Regions from separate parts of the Clostridium sp. SGI.024 genome, predicted to be linked through region 2. Evidence: riboswitches for the same ligand, from Rfam matches in the RefSeq annotation. Region 2 holds a riboswitch; each other region holds the start of a gene.

Region 1 (3,187 bases), on a different contig from region 2:
TGCTAATAACATATTTCCCTTTTGGCTCAGTTGAAAAATATGAATAAAAAGTTATTACACCATAAACCTTTGAAACTGGTATATTTAGCATTTCTGCTATATATTCCTGCACATCCCTTCCCAAATATCCATAAAGGTTCTGAGCCTGATGTAAAACTGCAATTAAAGAGCTTTCATCATCGTTTCCTTCTTGGATAAATGATTTTAAATCTTTGAACTTACTACACTTGTCCATTAAATCATCTCCACAAAATATTTTTGAAATTTTAAAAATTTTCTAAATTTTCTATCTATTTAATATTATCACATATTTTGTATTTGTTAAACAAAAAAATGCATTCTAATTTCACAATTAGAATGCAATGAAAAATATTTTTATTTTTCTCCATATATACTTAATGAAAAACCTTTTTTTAATGCTTCTTTTGCATATTCCTTAGCTCCAAATAAAGATAAATCTCTATAATTTCCACATTGTACTTCATTAGCAGCTGGAATTTCAGTAGCCTTTAAAACCTCTTCTAAAGCAGCTTCTAAAGCTACTTTTATCTCCTTTGAATCTCTATCTCCCCAAATGCTTAAATAAAAACCTGTTCTACATCCCATTGGAGAAAAATCAATAATCCCTTCAACTTTATCTCTAAGTTCATAAGCTAGTAAATGCTCTAATCCATGCATAGCTGCTGTTCCAAAAGCTTCTTTATTAGGTTGTAAAAATCTAATATCGAACTTAGTTACCTTATCTCCATTTTTTCCTTCTAGCAAACAACATTTCCTTATATAAGGTGCCTTAACTATTCTATGATCTAATTCAAAACTTTCAACTTTTTCCATACAATATACCTCCACTATATTTATAAATTTAATTTACCTCATTTTCTAAAGTATTTATAGTATTAACAATGGATGAAATGCTTTCACTTATTTTCTTAGCCACATAAGGGTTATTCATTGTATATAAATGAATACCCTGAACTCCAGTAGATATTAAATCTATAATTTGTTCAGTTGCATATGCAATTCCAGCATCTCTTAATGCCTCTGGATTATATTCATATTTATTCATAATCTTTATAAACTTATTTGGAACTTTAGCACCACATAATGATACTATTCTCTTTATTTGTTTTGTGTTTATAACAGGCATAATTCCAGCTTGAATTGGAATAGATATTCCATACTTTTCTTTTTGCTCTAAGAAATTATAAAAATACTCATTATCAAAAAACAGTTGTGATATTAAATGCGTTGCTCCAGCTTCTTGTTTTTTCTTTAAATTTATTAAATCATCTTCATAAGACTTGCTATCTAAATGCCCCTCAGGATAACAAGCTCCAACTATATTAAAGTCATTTCTTAATTTAATATGCTTTATTAAATCGCTAGCATATTTAAAATCACTTTTTCCATCAAAATCAATTGGAATATCACCTCTTAAAGCTAAAACATTTTCTATTCCTTCTTTTTTTAAATCATTTAAAATCTTATCTACTTGCTCTTTAGTAGAATTAATACAAGTTAAATGTGCTAATGGCTCTATCTTATATTTATTTTTGATTATAGAAGATATCTCACAAGTCATATTTTTAGATAAGCTTCCACCTGCCCCATAGGTTACACTTATAAAATCTGGACTTAAACCTTTTAATTCTTCTAAAGTATTATAAATAGTATCTATATTTGATTCTTGCTTTGGTGGAAATATTTCAAAAGAAAAAACCACCTTCTTTTCATTAAATAAATTATTAATATTCATAACTTGCCCCCTTTTCATTACTAAAAAAAGTACCTAAAGGATAACCTTTAGGTACGTAAATAGCCTATATATTACCCTTATCTTACAGGAATTAGCACCACACAAATAAAACAATTAATTTAAATAAAATTAACATTGTAGGTTGCCGGGTATCATAGGGCCAGTCCCTCCACCACTCTTGATAAGTTTTGTTCATTCTTTTTTTATATTATAAGTCTTTTTCTTAATTTTGTAAATATTCAAATTTTATTCTTTGTAATCTTCTTTAAATAAAGCCATAAGTGTAATATCATTATACTTGCCATTTCTATATAATTCTTTCTTTAATATTCCTTCCTCTATAAAACCTATTTTTTTATAACATGCTATTGCTCTAGCATTAAAAGAAAATACTCCAAGTTTTATCTTATCCATATTTACTTCTTCAAATATAAATTTTATTAACACTTTTAAAGCATCACTACCATAATCCCTTCCCCAGTAATCTTTATCTCCAAGCATTATCCCTATGGTACAGTTTCTATTTTTCACATCACAATGGTTGATACTGCATCCTCCAATATATTTTCCAGTTTCTAAATCTTCAATTGCAAAATCATAAGTGAAATCTTTATTACTTTTCCTACTTTTTATCCATTCTTCTTCCTGCCATTTAGTAATTGGAAAAGGAATGGCGGTATCTAGAAATTTTTTAGTTTCTTCATCATTTATAAATTCTACAGCTCTTTCTATATCTTCTTCCCTATAAGCTCTTAGCTTAACTAATTTTCCCCTATACATAATTCTCCCCCTTAAAATAAATACTCTGATATTTTACACTTTAAATTATAAAATAAGGAACTGTTATAAACAGCTCCAAATCAAAAATATAAATTTAAAATTATTATATAATTTATTTTCAATTACTAATAAATATTTTCACCCTAATTCTACATTTCAAATTTTTCATTAGCCATAGCTACTAAATCCTATCTTTTTATTAACAACAGAATAATTGATATTAAACTAAAAGCTAAACTAACCATATTTATATATGTTACAACTTGTTTTGGCGTAAATCCCTTTGATTCTAATCTGTAATGAATTTGACTTCTATCTGCTTGATATACTGGCTTACCATCAATAAATCTTTTTACTATTACAAAAAGATTATCAAATATCGGTATTGCTAATGCTAATATTGGTATAAATATACTCATTAAAGTTGCTTGTTTAAAAGCTCCATCTAAAGCAATTATACTTAAAATAAATCCTAAGAAGTTTGCACCTGAATCTCCCATAAAAATCTTAGCAGGATAATTATTGTACTTTAAGAATCCAAGTGTAACTCCTGAAACAATTAGTGACATAGTAATAGATTCACTTTGTTTTAATATTATTGCTGCTCCTGCAAAGGTGATAGATGATATAAGAGACAAGCCACCAGCAAGT
Region 2 (3,187 bases):
ATTATATTATAGTTTAATCTTTTACAATTGATAAGTATAAATGTATAATATTACATGTGCAATAGACAAAGGAGTGATTTGCTTGAAAAGAATTTTTGAATTAACAACAAAAGATATTGAGACAATTAATAAAAATGAATTAAGAGAAATCATTGAGGGATCTGAAGGAAGGACAGTTATGTCTGAATGTATAATAAGTTATACTCCATATATTAAAGAAGTATCTAATTTAGAATTAGCTTCAAGTTTTGGTGCAGATATGTTAACATTAAATACTTTTGATTTTGAAAAACCATTTATCTTTGGTATAGATGGAGGAAATATTTTATTAAATGATTTAGGAAAAATAGCACAAGTATATGAAGAAAGTGTAAAAAGAAATTTAAATGATAAAAATTATATAAAAAATATTAAGAAATTAGTTGGAAGATTAATAGGAGTAAATTTAGAACCTGTACCAGAGGGAAGTACATATGAAAAAGGTTTTACATTAAATGAATATAGTCTAAAAAAAGTTAAAGAATATGGGTTTGATTATATTGTAATAACAGGAAATCCAAATACAGGTGTTAATGCTGAGACAATATGTAATGGAATAAAATTAGCTAAGGAAATACTAGGAGAAGATACATTAATTATAGCTGGTAAAATGCATGGGGCAGGTAGTGGAAATATATACGATGAAGAAACTATAAAAGGATTTATAGATGCAGGAGCAGATGTTGTATTAATACCAGCACCTGGTACAGTTCCAGGATTTGATTTATCTTTAGCAAAAGATATAATTTCTATGATACATGATAATGGTGCATTAGCAATGACAACAATTGGGACATCACAAGAAGGTTCAAGTAAATCAGTTATAGAACAAATTGCTTTAAATTCTAAGATGGCAGGAGCAGATATTCAACATATAGGGGATTGTGGAACTTTTGGTATGGCAGTTCCAGAAAATATTATGACATTATCTGTTGCAATAAGAGGAATAAGACATACTTATAGAAGAATGGCTCAATCTATATTAAGATAATAATAAAAATATAAAATACTCTCAAAGTTATAATACTTTTGAGAGTATTTTAGCATTACTTTAATTTAATGGATTATTTATTTAATTTAAAAGAACAAAATTGACTTATTCTCGTAAAAAATATATAATTATATAAATTAAGAATCTTATTATGAGTGGTGGAGGGACTGGCCCTATGAAGCCCAGCAACCTACTTTTTAAGTGTGGTGCCAAATCCAACAGAGAAATCTGAAAAATAAGAGAAATATATTATGAAATTATTAATCTCTTCTTTTTGAAAGAGATTTTTTTATTTTTAAGGGGGTATTATAATGATTTCTAAATTTAAGATAATTGATGATTTAAAAAATAGAATATTAGTTATAGATGGGGCAATGGGAACTAATATTCAAAGCTATATGCTTGATGAGAAAGATTATAGAGGAGATATATTAAAGGATTTTCCCTTTGCTTTAAAAGGAAATAATGATTTATTAAGTGTAACAAATCCTGATATTATAAAAAATATACATAGAGGATTTTTAGAAGCAGGAGCAGATATAATAGAAACAAATACTTTAAATTCAAATTTTATATCACAACGTGATTTTAATTTAGAAGAGCTAGTTTATAAAATGAATTATGAGAGTGCAAAAATTGCTAGAGATTTATGTAATGAATTTGAATTAAAAGATGGAAGAAAAAGATATGTTGCTGGATCAATTGGGCCAACAAATAAAATGGCATCTTTATCACCTGATGTAGAGGATCCAACTTTAAGAAGTGTAAATTTTGATGAATTAAAAGAAGCATATAAAGAACAAGTTAATGCATTGATAGATGGGGGAATAGATATTGTACTAATCGAAACTATTTTTGATTCATTAAATGCACGAGCAGCAATTATTGCTGCAAATGAAGTTTATAAAGAGAAAGGGAATAGCTTACCTATTATGATTTCAGGAACTATTGCTGATAAATCTGGAAGAATATTATCTGGTCAAGATATATTAGCTTTTGCAAATTCTATGAGAAATGATTATATCATATCTATTGGATTAAATTGTTCTTTTGGTGCTAAAGAATTAATGAGTTTTATAAAAGAACTTGCTGAAACACAAGATTTATTTATTTCAGTTTATCCTAATGCAGGATTACCTAACGAACTTGGCTTTTACGATGAATCGCCTAAAGTAACAGCAACTTATATAGAAGAAATGCTAAAGGAAGGATATTTAAATATGGTTGGAGGTTGTTGTGGAACAACTTTTGAGCATATTAAAGAAATATCTAAAGTAGCTAAAAAATATAAACCAAGGGAAATTAAAAAAGTAATTAAAGAAAGTGTATACTGTGGGTTAGAAGTAACTAAGTCAAATAAAGAAATGAATTTTATAAATATAGGAGAAAGAACAAATATTTCAGGTTCTGCAAAATTTGCTAGGCTTATCAAAGAAAAAAATTATGAAGAAGCTTTAAAAATAGCTAAAAATCAAGTGGAAAATGGAGCCCAAATTATAGATGTTAATTTTGATGATGGACTTCTAGATAGTGAATTTGAAATGGAAAATTTCTTGAAATTAATAGCTTCAGATCCAGATATATCAGCAAAACCTATAATGATAGATTCATCAAGGTGGGAAGTAATAGAAAAAGGATTGAAGTCAATTCAAGGAAAACACATTGTAAATTCTATTTCTTTAAAAAATGGAGAAGAAGAATTTATAAAAATAGCAAATATCATTAAGGATTTTGGTGCAGCAGTTGTTGTTATGGCTTTCGATGAAATTGGTCAAGCTGATAATTACGAAAGAAAAATTAATGTTTGTAAAAGGGCTTATGATATATTAGTTAATAAAGTAAATTTTCCTCCAGAAGATATTATATTTGATCCAAATATACTAGCAATAGCAACAGGTATTGAAGAGCATAATAACTATGCAGTGGACTTTATAAATGCAACTAAATGGATAAAGGAAAATCTTCCTAAAGCTAAAGTATCAGGAGGAGTTAGTAATTTATCTTTTGCATTTAGAGGAAATAATAGGGTTAGAGAAGCAATGCATTCAGTTTTTCTATATCATGCAATAAAAAATGGAATGGATATGGGAATCGTAAATCCTGGAATGATTCAAATATATGATGAAATACCAAGTGATTTATTAACACTTGTAGAAG
Region 3 (3,187 bases), on a different contig from region 2:
TTTAATAAAACTTATTGGTGGGCCTATATTTATAATTATTATTGTTTTATTATTAATTGTTTTTAATCTTAAGAAAAGAAAACAAGGTAATAATAAAACAATAAATAAAGTAGACTATGGTCAAGTTTATTTTCAGATGACAATTGCAACTTTTGCTGCCATGATTATTTTATGTGATGATATTTATGAATTTTTACTATTTCAAGCTTCACTAATATTTGCATCAATATTAATTAGTAAATATGCTAATGATAAGATAGATAAAAGGTTATAAAGAGTATTTAATTTTTAATATACATTTAATTTTAAGATTAATTTACAATAATTATATATTTTACAACTAAGGGAGAATGAAATGGATAAAGTTTTAATGATAGAAAAGACTAAAGAATTTGTTAAAAAGAAATTATATGGAGAAGGAAGTGGCCATGATTGGTTTCATATAGAAAGAGTATATAACTTAGCTAAATATATAGTAGAAAAAGAAAATGCAGATTCTTTTATTGTTGAAATGACAGCACTATTACATGATATTGATGACTGGAAATTTTCAAAGTCTAATGATATTAATACCACAGTTACGGAGAAATTTCTTAAATCTATACAAGTAGATAAGAATGATATGGAAGCAATAATAAAAATAATAAAAACTATGTCTTATAAAGGTGGGGTTGTGGATTCAACCCAACATACAATTGAAGGAAAAATAGTTCAAGATGCAGATAGATTAGATGCTATAGGTGCAATTGGAATAGCAAGAACCTTTGCTTATGGAGGGCATAAAAATCGACCAATTTACGATCCATCAATAAAGCCTATGGATTTTAAATCCTTAGATGAAGTTAAAAATGCAGAAAATCATACAATAAATCATTTTTATGAAAAACTATTAAAATTAAAAGATTTAATGAATACAGATACGGCAAAGGAAATAGCAGAAAAAAGACATAAGTTTATGGAAGACTTCTTAGAGGAGTTTTATAGTGAATGGAACTTTTAAGTAATGATTTATTAATTAAAATTGTGCATTATTTCCCCTTCTTTTACTTATATTAATATAAAGAGTATAATATAAATAAAAGGGTGATAATTATGAAGGTGCTAATAATGACTATTAACTTAAGAGCTGAATGGGTTCATTCTTTAAAAGAAAAAAGGATGATAGTAAGAAGTATAACTCAAAAACTTAAAAATAAATTTAATATTTCAGTAAATGAAGTTGGTAATCAAGATATTCATAACTATATTACAATTGGTATATCAGGGATTTGTGCTACAAATGCACAATTAGATTCAATATATGAAAATATAATAAATTTTGTTGAAGAAAATACTGATGCAGAATTAATTAATATAAGAAAAGAAGTAATAGTATTCTAAATTTTTTAGCAATAGTTGTTGACATTTAAAGTTAATAAATGTATAGTATTACTATAAAATTTAATAAACATTTTTAAATGTTTCTTATCAAGAGTGGTGGAGGGACTGGCCCTGTGAAACCCAGCAACCTTTAATAGGTGTGATAGGCTTAATTTTTATTGAGCTAAATTACTCATATTAAGTTTGGTGCTAAATCCTGCAGCTTTAAAGCTGATAGATGAGAGAATAAATCAACAAGTGATATTTACACGCACTAGAGAATTTATTCTCCAGTGCGTTTTTTGTTTTTATTTAAGTTCTAGGAGGGACATAAATGATTGAAATTAAAAATTTAACTAAAAAATTTAATGATGTGGAAGTTATAAAAAATGTTTCTTTATCTATAGAAGAAGGTACGATATATGGAATAATAGGGCATAGTGGAGCAGGAAAATCTACTTTACTTAGATGCATAAATGGCCTTGAAAGTTATGAAGATGGCTCAATAAATGTTATGGGGAGAGAAGTTAATGAGCTTAAGGGATATGAATTAAGAGAATTTAGAAAAAAACTAGGTATGATATTTCAAGGCTTTAATTTATTAAATAGAAAAACTGTATTTGATAATATAGCCTTACCATTAGAGGTTTGGGGATTTGAAGAAGAATATAAGGAATATAAAGATAGTTTAGGGGATAAAAAACCTATTAGCTATAGAAGCTACAGAAGAAAAAGAATAAATGAAAGAGTAAATGAACTTTTAGATTTAGTAGGACTTTCTGAAAAAGCAAAAGTAAAGCCCACAAGCTTAAGTGGAGGACAAAAGCAAAGAGTTGCAATAGCAAGAGCTTTAGCATTAGAGCCTAAAGTTTTACTATGTGATGAAGCAACATCAGCCTTAGATCCAAAGATAACAAAGGATATATTAGCACTTTTATCTAAAATTAATAAGGAGTTAGGCATTACTATAGTAATAGTAACTCACCAAATGGAAGTAGTAAAAGAAGTTTGTGAAAAAGTTGCATTAATAGAAGGTGGAATATTAAAAGCAGAAGGAAAGTCAGAGGAATTATTCTTAAGACCTGGGGTATCATTAAAGAAATTCCTTGGAGAAGAAGAGGAAGATATTTTACCAGAGTCAGGTATTAATATTAAGTTATTCTTCCCAAGTACATCTTCAGAAAATGCACTTATAACAAAGATGGCAAGAGATTTAAATGTAGATTTTTCAATAGTTTGGGGTAAGCTTGAAAAGTTTAGAGAAGATATATTAGGTAATTTAGTAATAAATATTAATGAAAAAGATAAGGACAAGGTTATAGCTTATTTAGAAGAAAAAGGTGTAGTATTGGAGGTGCTTAAATAATGACAGAAATATTAATTGAAGGATTTAATAAAACCATAATAATGGTATTTTTCTCAACATTATTTTCAGTAATTTTAGGATTTATTCCAGCTATTATATTAATAGTTACAGCACCAAAAGGCTTAAAGCCTAATAAAACTGTTTTTAATACATTAGATACAATAATAAATATTTTAAGAGGTTTCCCATTTATAATTTTAATGGTAGCAATAATGCCACTTACAAAATTAATAGTAGGAAAATCTATAGGAACAACAGCAGCAATAGTTCCACTTACTATAGCAGCAGCTCCATTTGTAGCAAGAATTATAGAATCAGCTTTAAAAGAAGTAGATCCAGGAGTAGTAGAGGCAGCAAAATCCTTTGGTGCATCAAATACACAAATAATATTTAAGGTAATGCTTAAAGAAGCAGTTCCATCAATAATTTCAGGATTAACATTAACAATAATAAGCATAATTG
Region 4 (3,187 bases), on a different contig from region 2:
TTATTTGATGAAGATATTAACATCAAAAATGTAATAGTTGGCGGAAAAGTATTAGTATAAAAAGGAGCTGCCTAAGCAGCTCCTTAATTTATATATTTTATAAATATTTTTTTATTTCTTCTACTTTGTTTAATTGTTCCCAAGGAAGATTTAAATCAATTCTACCAAAGTGTCCATAAGCTGCAGTTTGCTTATAGATAGGTCTTCTTAAGTCTAAATCTCTAATTATAGCACCTGGTCTTAAGTCAAATATCTTCTCTACAATTGAAACTATTTCTTCTTCAGACTTCTTACCTGTTCCAAATGTTTCTATTTCAATTGATACTGGCTTAGCAACGCCAATAGCATATGCTAATTGTATTTCTAATTTATCAGCAACCCCTGCTGCAACTAAGTTCTTTGCTACCCATCTAGCTGCATATGCTGCAGATCTATCAACCTTAGTTGGATCCTTTCCTGAGAAAGCACCGCCACCATGTCTTCCATATCCACCATAAGTATCAACAATTATCTTTCTTCCTGTTAAACCACTATCTCCTTGTGGGCCACCAACAACAAATCTACCTGTTGGGTTAATAAAATACTTAGTTTTATCATCTAATAATTCAACTGGAACTACAGCTTTTATTACATGTTCCATTAGGTCTTTTCTAATTTGTTCTTGAGAAACTTCTTCGCTGTGTTGTGTTGATATAACGATTGTATCTATTCTTAATACTTTATTATCATCATACTCTACAGTAACTTGAGTTTTTCCATCTGGTCTTAAATATGCTAAAGTTCCGTTTTTTCTAACTTCTGATAATCTTCTTGATAATCTATGAGCCATAGCTATTGGTAATGGCATAAATTCTTCTGTTTCATTAGTTGCAAAACCAAACATCATACCTTGGTCTCCAGCTCCAACAGCTTCAACATTATCCTTTTCTCCCGCTTTATATTCTAAAGCTTCATTTACTCCCATAGCTATATCACCTGATTGCTCATCTATAGAAGTTAAAACTGCACATGTTTCACAGTCAAAACCATATTTGGCTCTATCATATCCTATTTCTTTAATAGTTTCTCTTACTAACTTTGGAATATCAACATAGCAATTAGTTGATATTTCTCCCATAACTAAAACCATTCCTGTAGTAACAGCAGTTTCACAGGCTACTCTTGCCATAGGGTCTTTTGCTAAGATACTATCTAAGACTGCATCTGATATTTGGTCACAAATTTTATCTGGATGTCCTTCTGTAACTGACTCTGATGTAAATAATTTTTTCATATTAATATCTCCTTTCTTTTTTTTGATATTAATTCTAAAAATTTAGCTATATAATAAAAAATCTCTTCGATAAGAAGAGATGTTAAAAATCATAACTTTTCTTATCTTGCAAAATTATATTGCTGGAATTGGCACCACACTCAAATGAATGAAGTAGGTTGCCGGGTTTCATAGGGCCCTTTCCCTCCACCTCTCTTGATAAGAACTAATATCAAATTTTACTTTTCAGATTATATCATTTTTAAAATTATTCGTCAAGAACAATACATATTATTCTGAATATTTGTTTTATAAAAATATTTCTTATTTTTCTTCTCTGTATTTATACTATAGATGCCCTTAATCTTTATTATTCATTTCAAAAAGTCGTAATAAATGAACAAACAAAAAGTCGTACTTCTTATGAAATACGACTTTTTGTTTTGGTGGGGGAGGACGGATTCGAACCATCGAAACGAAACGTAACAGATTTACAGTCTGCCCCCTTTGGCCACTCGGGAACTCCCCCTTATTTATGGAGCTGGCAATAGGAATCGAACCTACAACCTGCTGATTACAAGTCAGCTGCTCTACCGTTGAGCCATGCCAGCATATATGGTGGAAACAACAGGGATCGAACCTGTGACCCTCTGCTTGTAAGGCAGATGCTCTCCCAGCTGAGCTATGCTTCCATACACAAATCAAATTTAAAATGGTGGGGGAGGACGGATTCGAACCATCGAAACGAAACGTAACAGATTTACAGTCTGCCCCCTTTGGCCACTCGGGAACTCCCCCATTTTTTGGAGCTGGCAATAGGAATCGAACCTACAACCTGCTGATTACAAGTCAGCTGCTCTACCGTTGAGCCATGCCAGCATATTCAAATAAATTTAAATGGTGGGGGAGGACGGATTCGAACCATCGAAACGAAACGTAACAGATTTACAGTCTGCCCCCTTTGGCCACTCGGGAACTCCCCCATAAAATTTATTTTATTATTTTCAGTCATTGGATTTTACTCGCTCGACTGACAATGACTAGTATATATTTATTATTTACTAATTTCAAGTTTAATATTTATTCATTTAACTGAATTACAGTTATTTTATTCTATTTTTCTTTCATTTCCTCACATTTAATACTATTATCTTTTTTAAAATTATATTTATTATATTTTATTTATTAAATTTAGTCTAAAATAATTGAATTTATAGAATTCTCTAGTATATCTTTAAATATTTCATAATCTGATGAACTCATTCTCTTTTTAGCTAATTCTACGCCTTTTTTTATTTGTTCTTTGTTGTCTTTATCTATAAAAAAATCATTAATTTTTATTAAATCTAAAATAGATAATTTTTTCATAATTACATTCAACTTTTCTTTTCTCTCATTATCAAGATAATTAAATAAACTATTTGAAATACTTTGCTTTAATGAAACAGTTTCTACTTCAACAGAATCATTAATAAAATCTTTATTTTTATTTAAAGTATTATTTTCATTTATATCTTCACTAAAAATCTCATTACTTAATACCTCTTTACTTTTTAGAGGCTCCCAAATAAGTAAAAAATAAATAGGTATACTTGCACCTAATATAATAGTAAATATATAAATTATTACCTTTTTCATATAGTTCACCACCTTTATTTAATTACTATCCTGTTTATATTTTTTTATACATTTTATTATATTTAAATTGCTTACCACATATATTGGTATAATCAGGAGGTGAATTTTAATGAAGCATAAAGTACATTATGATGATCATAATTCCTACATGGAAATTGCTAATAAAATAAAAGAATATATAAAAGATAATACTGTAATAATTTGTGTAGGTACAGACAAATGTATTGGAGACTCTCTTGGTCCACTTGTAGGTAGTATTTTAGTGGAAAATAATTTTTTATTACCTGTCTTTGGAAC

The links. A riboswitch is a leader RNA that binds a small molecule or an ion and turns the genes downstream of it on or off. The one in region 2 is predicted to bind S-adenosylmethionine.
Region 1: it holds a riboswitch for S-adenosylmethionine, as region 2 does, so the genes downstream of both, metF (methylenetetrahydrofolate reductase [NAD(P)H]) here and metH (methionine synthase) in region 2, are expected to answer to the same signal.
Region 3: it holds a riboswitch for S-adenosylmethionine, as region 2 does, so the genes downstream of both, ACQRD5_RS04495 (methionine ABC transporter ATP-binding protein) here and metH (methionine synthase) in region 2, are expected to answer to the same signal.
Region 4: it holds a riboswitch for S-adenosylmethionine, as region 2 does, so the genes downstream of both, metK (methionine adenosyltransferase) here and metH (methionine synthase) in region 2, are expected to answer to the same signal.

What each region holds. Positions count from the first base shown of each region.
Region 1 covers NZ_JBNPON010000002.1:62,098-65,284, forward strand. Annotated here, with positions in the region: gene ACQRD5_RS01115 (complex I 24 kDa subunit family protein) at 1-235, opposite strand, end outside; gene ACQRD5_RS01120 (S-ribosylhomocysteine lyase) at 376-834, opposite strand; gene metF (methylenetetrahydrofolate reductase [NAD(P)H]) at 863-1,756, opposite strand; SAM riboswitch class I at 1,831-1,944, opposite strand; gene ACQRD5_RS01130 (GNAT family N-acetyltransferase) at 2,003-2,536, opposite strand; gene ACQRD5_RS01135 (MraY family glycosyltransferase) at 2,725-3,187, opposite strand, start outside.
Region 2 covers NZ_JBNPON010000052.1:22,472-25,658, reverse strand. Annotated here, with positions in the region: gene ACQRD5_RS13060 (hypothetical protein) at 74-1,030, shown strand; SAM riboswitch class I at 1,174-1,272, shown strand; gene metH (methionine synthase) at 1,342-3,187, shown strand, end outside.
Region 3 covers NZ_JBNPON010000008.1:68,492-71,678, forward strand. Annotated here, with positions in the region: gene ACQRD5_RS04480 (hypothetical protein) at 1-274, shown strand, start outside; gene ACQRD5_RS04485 (HD domain-containing protein) at 356-1,000, shown strand; gene ACQRD5_RS04490 (DUF503 domain-containing protein) at 1,093-1,380, shown strand; SAM riboswitch class I at 1,462-1,604, shown strand; gene ACQRD5_RS04495 (methionine ABC transporter ATP-binding protein) at 1,694-2,725, shown strand; gene ACQRD5_RS04500 (methionine ABC transporter permease) at 2,725-3,187, shown strand, end outside.
Region 4 covers NZ_JBNPON010000090.1:451-3,637, reverse strand. Annotated here, with positions in the region: gene nagA (N-acetylglucosamine-6-phosphate deacetylase) at 1-60, shown strand, start outside; gene metK (methionine adenosyltransferase) at 98-1,273, opposite strand; SAM riboswitch class I at 1,372-1,478, opposite strand; tRNA gene ACQRD5_RS15895 (tRNA-Tyr) at 1,697-1,781, opposite strand; tRNA gene ACQRD5_RS15890 (tRNA-Thr) at 1,789-1,863, opposite strand; tRNA gene ACQRD5_RS15885 (tRNA-Val) at 1,869-1,944, opposite strand; tRNA gene ACQRD5_RS15880 (tRNA-Tyr) at 1,966-2,050, opposite strand; tRNA gene ACQRD5_RS15875 (tRNA-Thr) at 2,057-2,131, opposite strand; tRNA gene ACQRD5_RS15870 (tRNA-Tyr) at 2,151-2,235, opposite strand; gene ACQRD5_RS15865 (hypothetical protein) at 2,444-2,890, opposite strand; gene yyaC (spore protease YyaC) at 3,000-3,187, shown strand, end outside.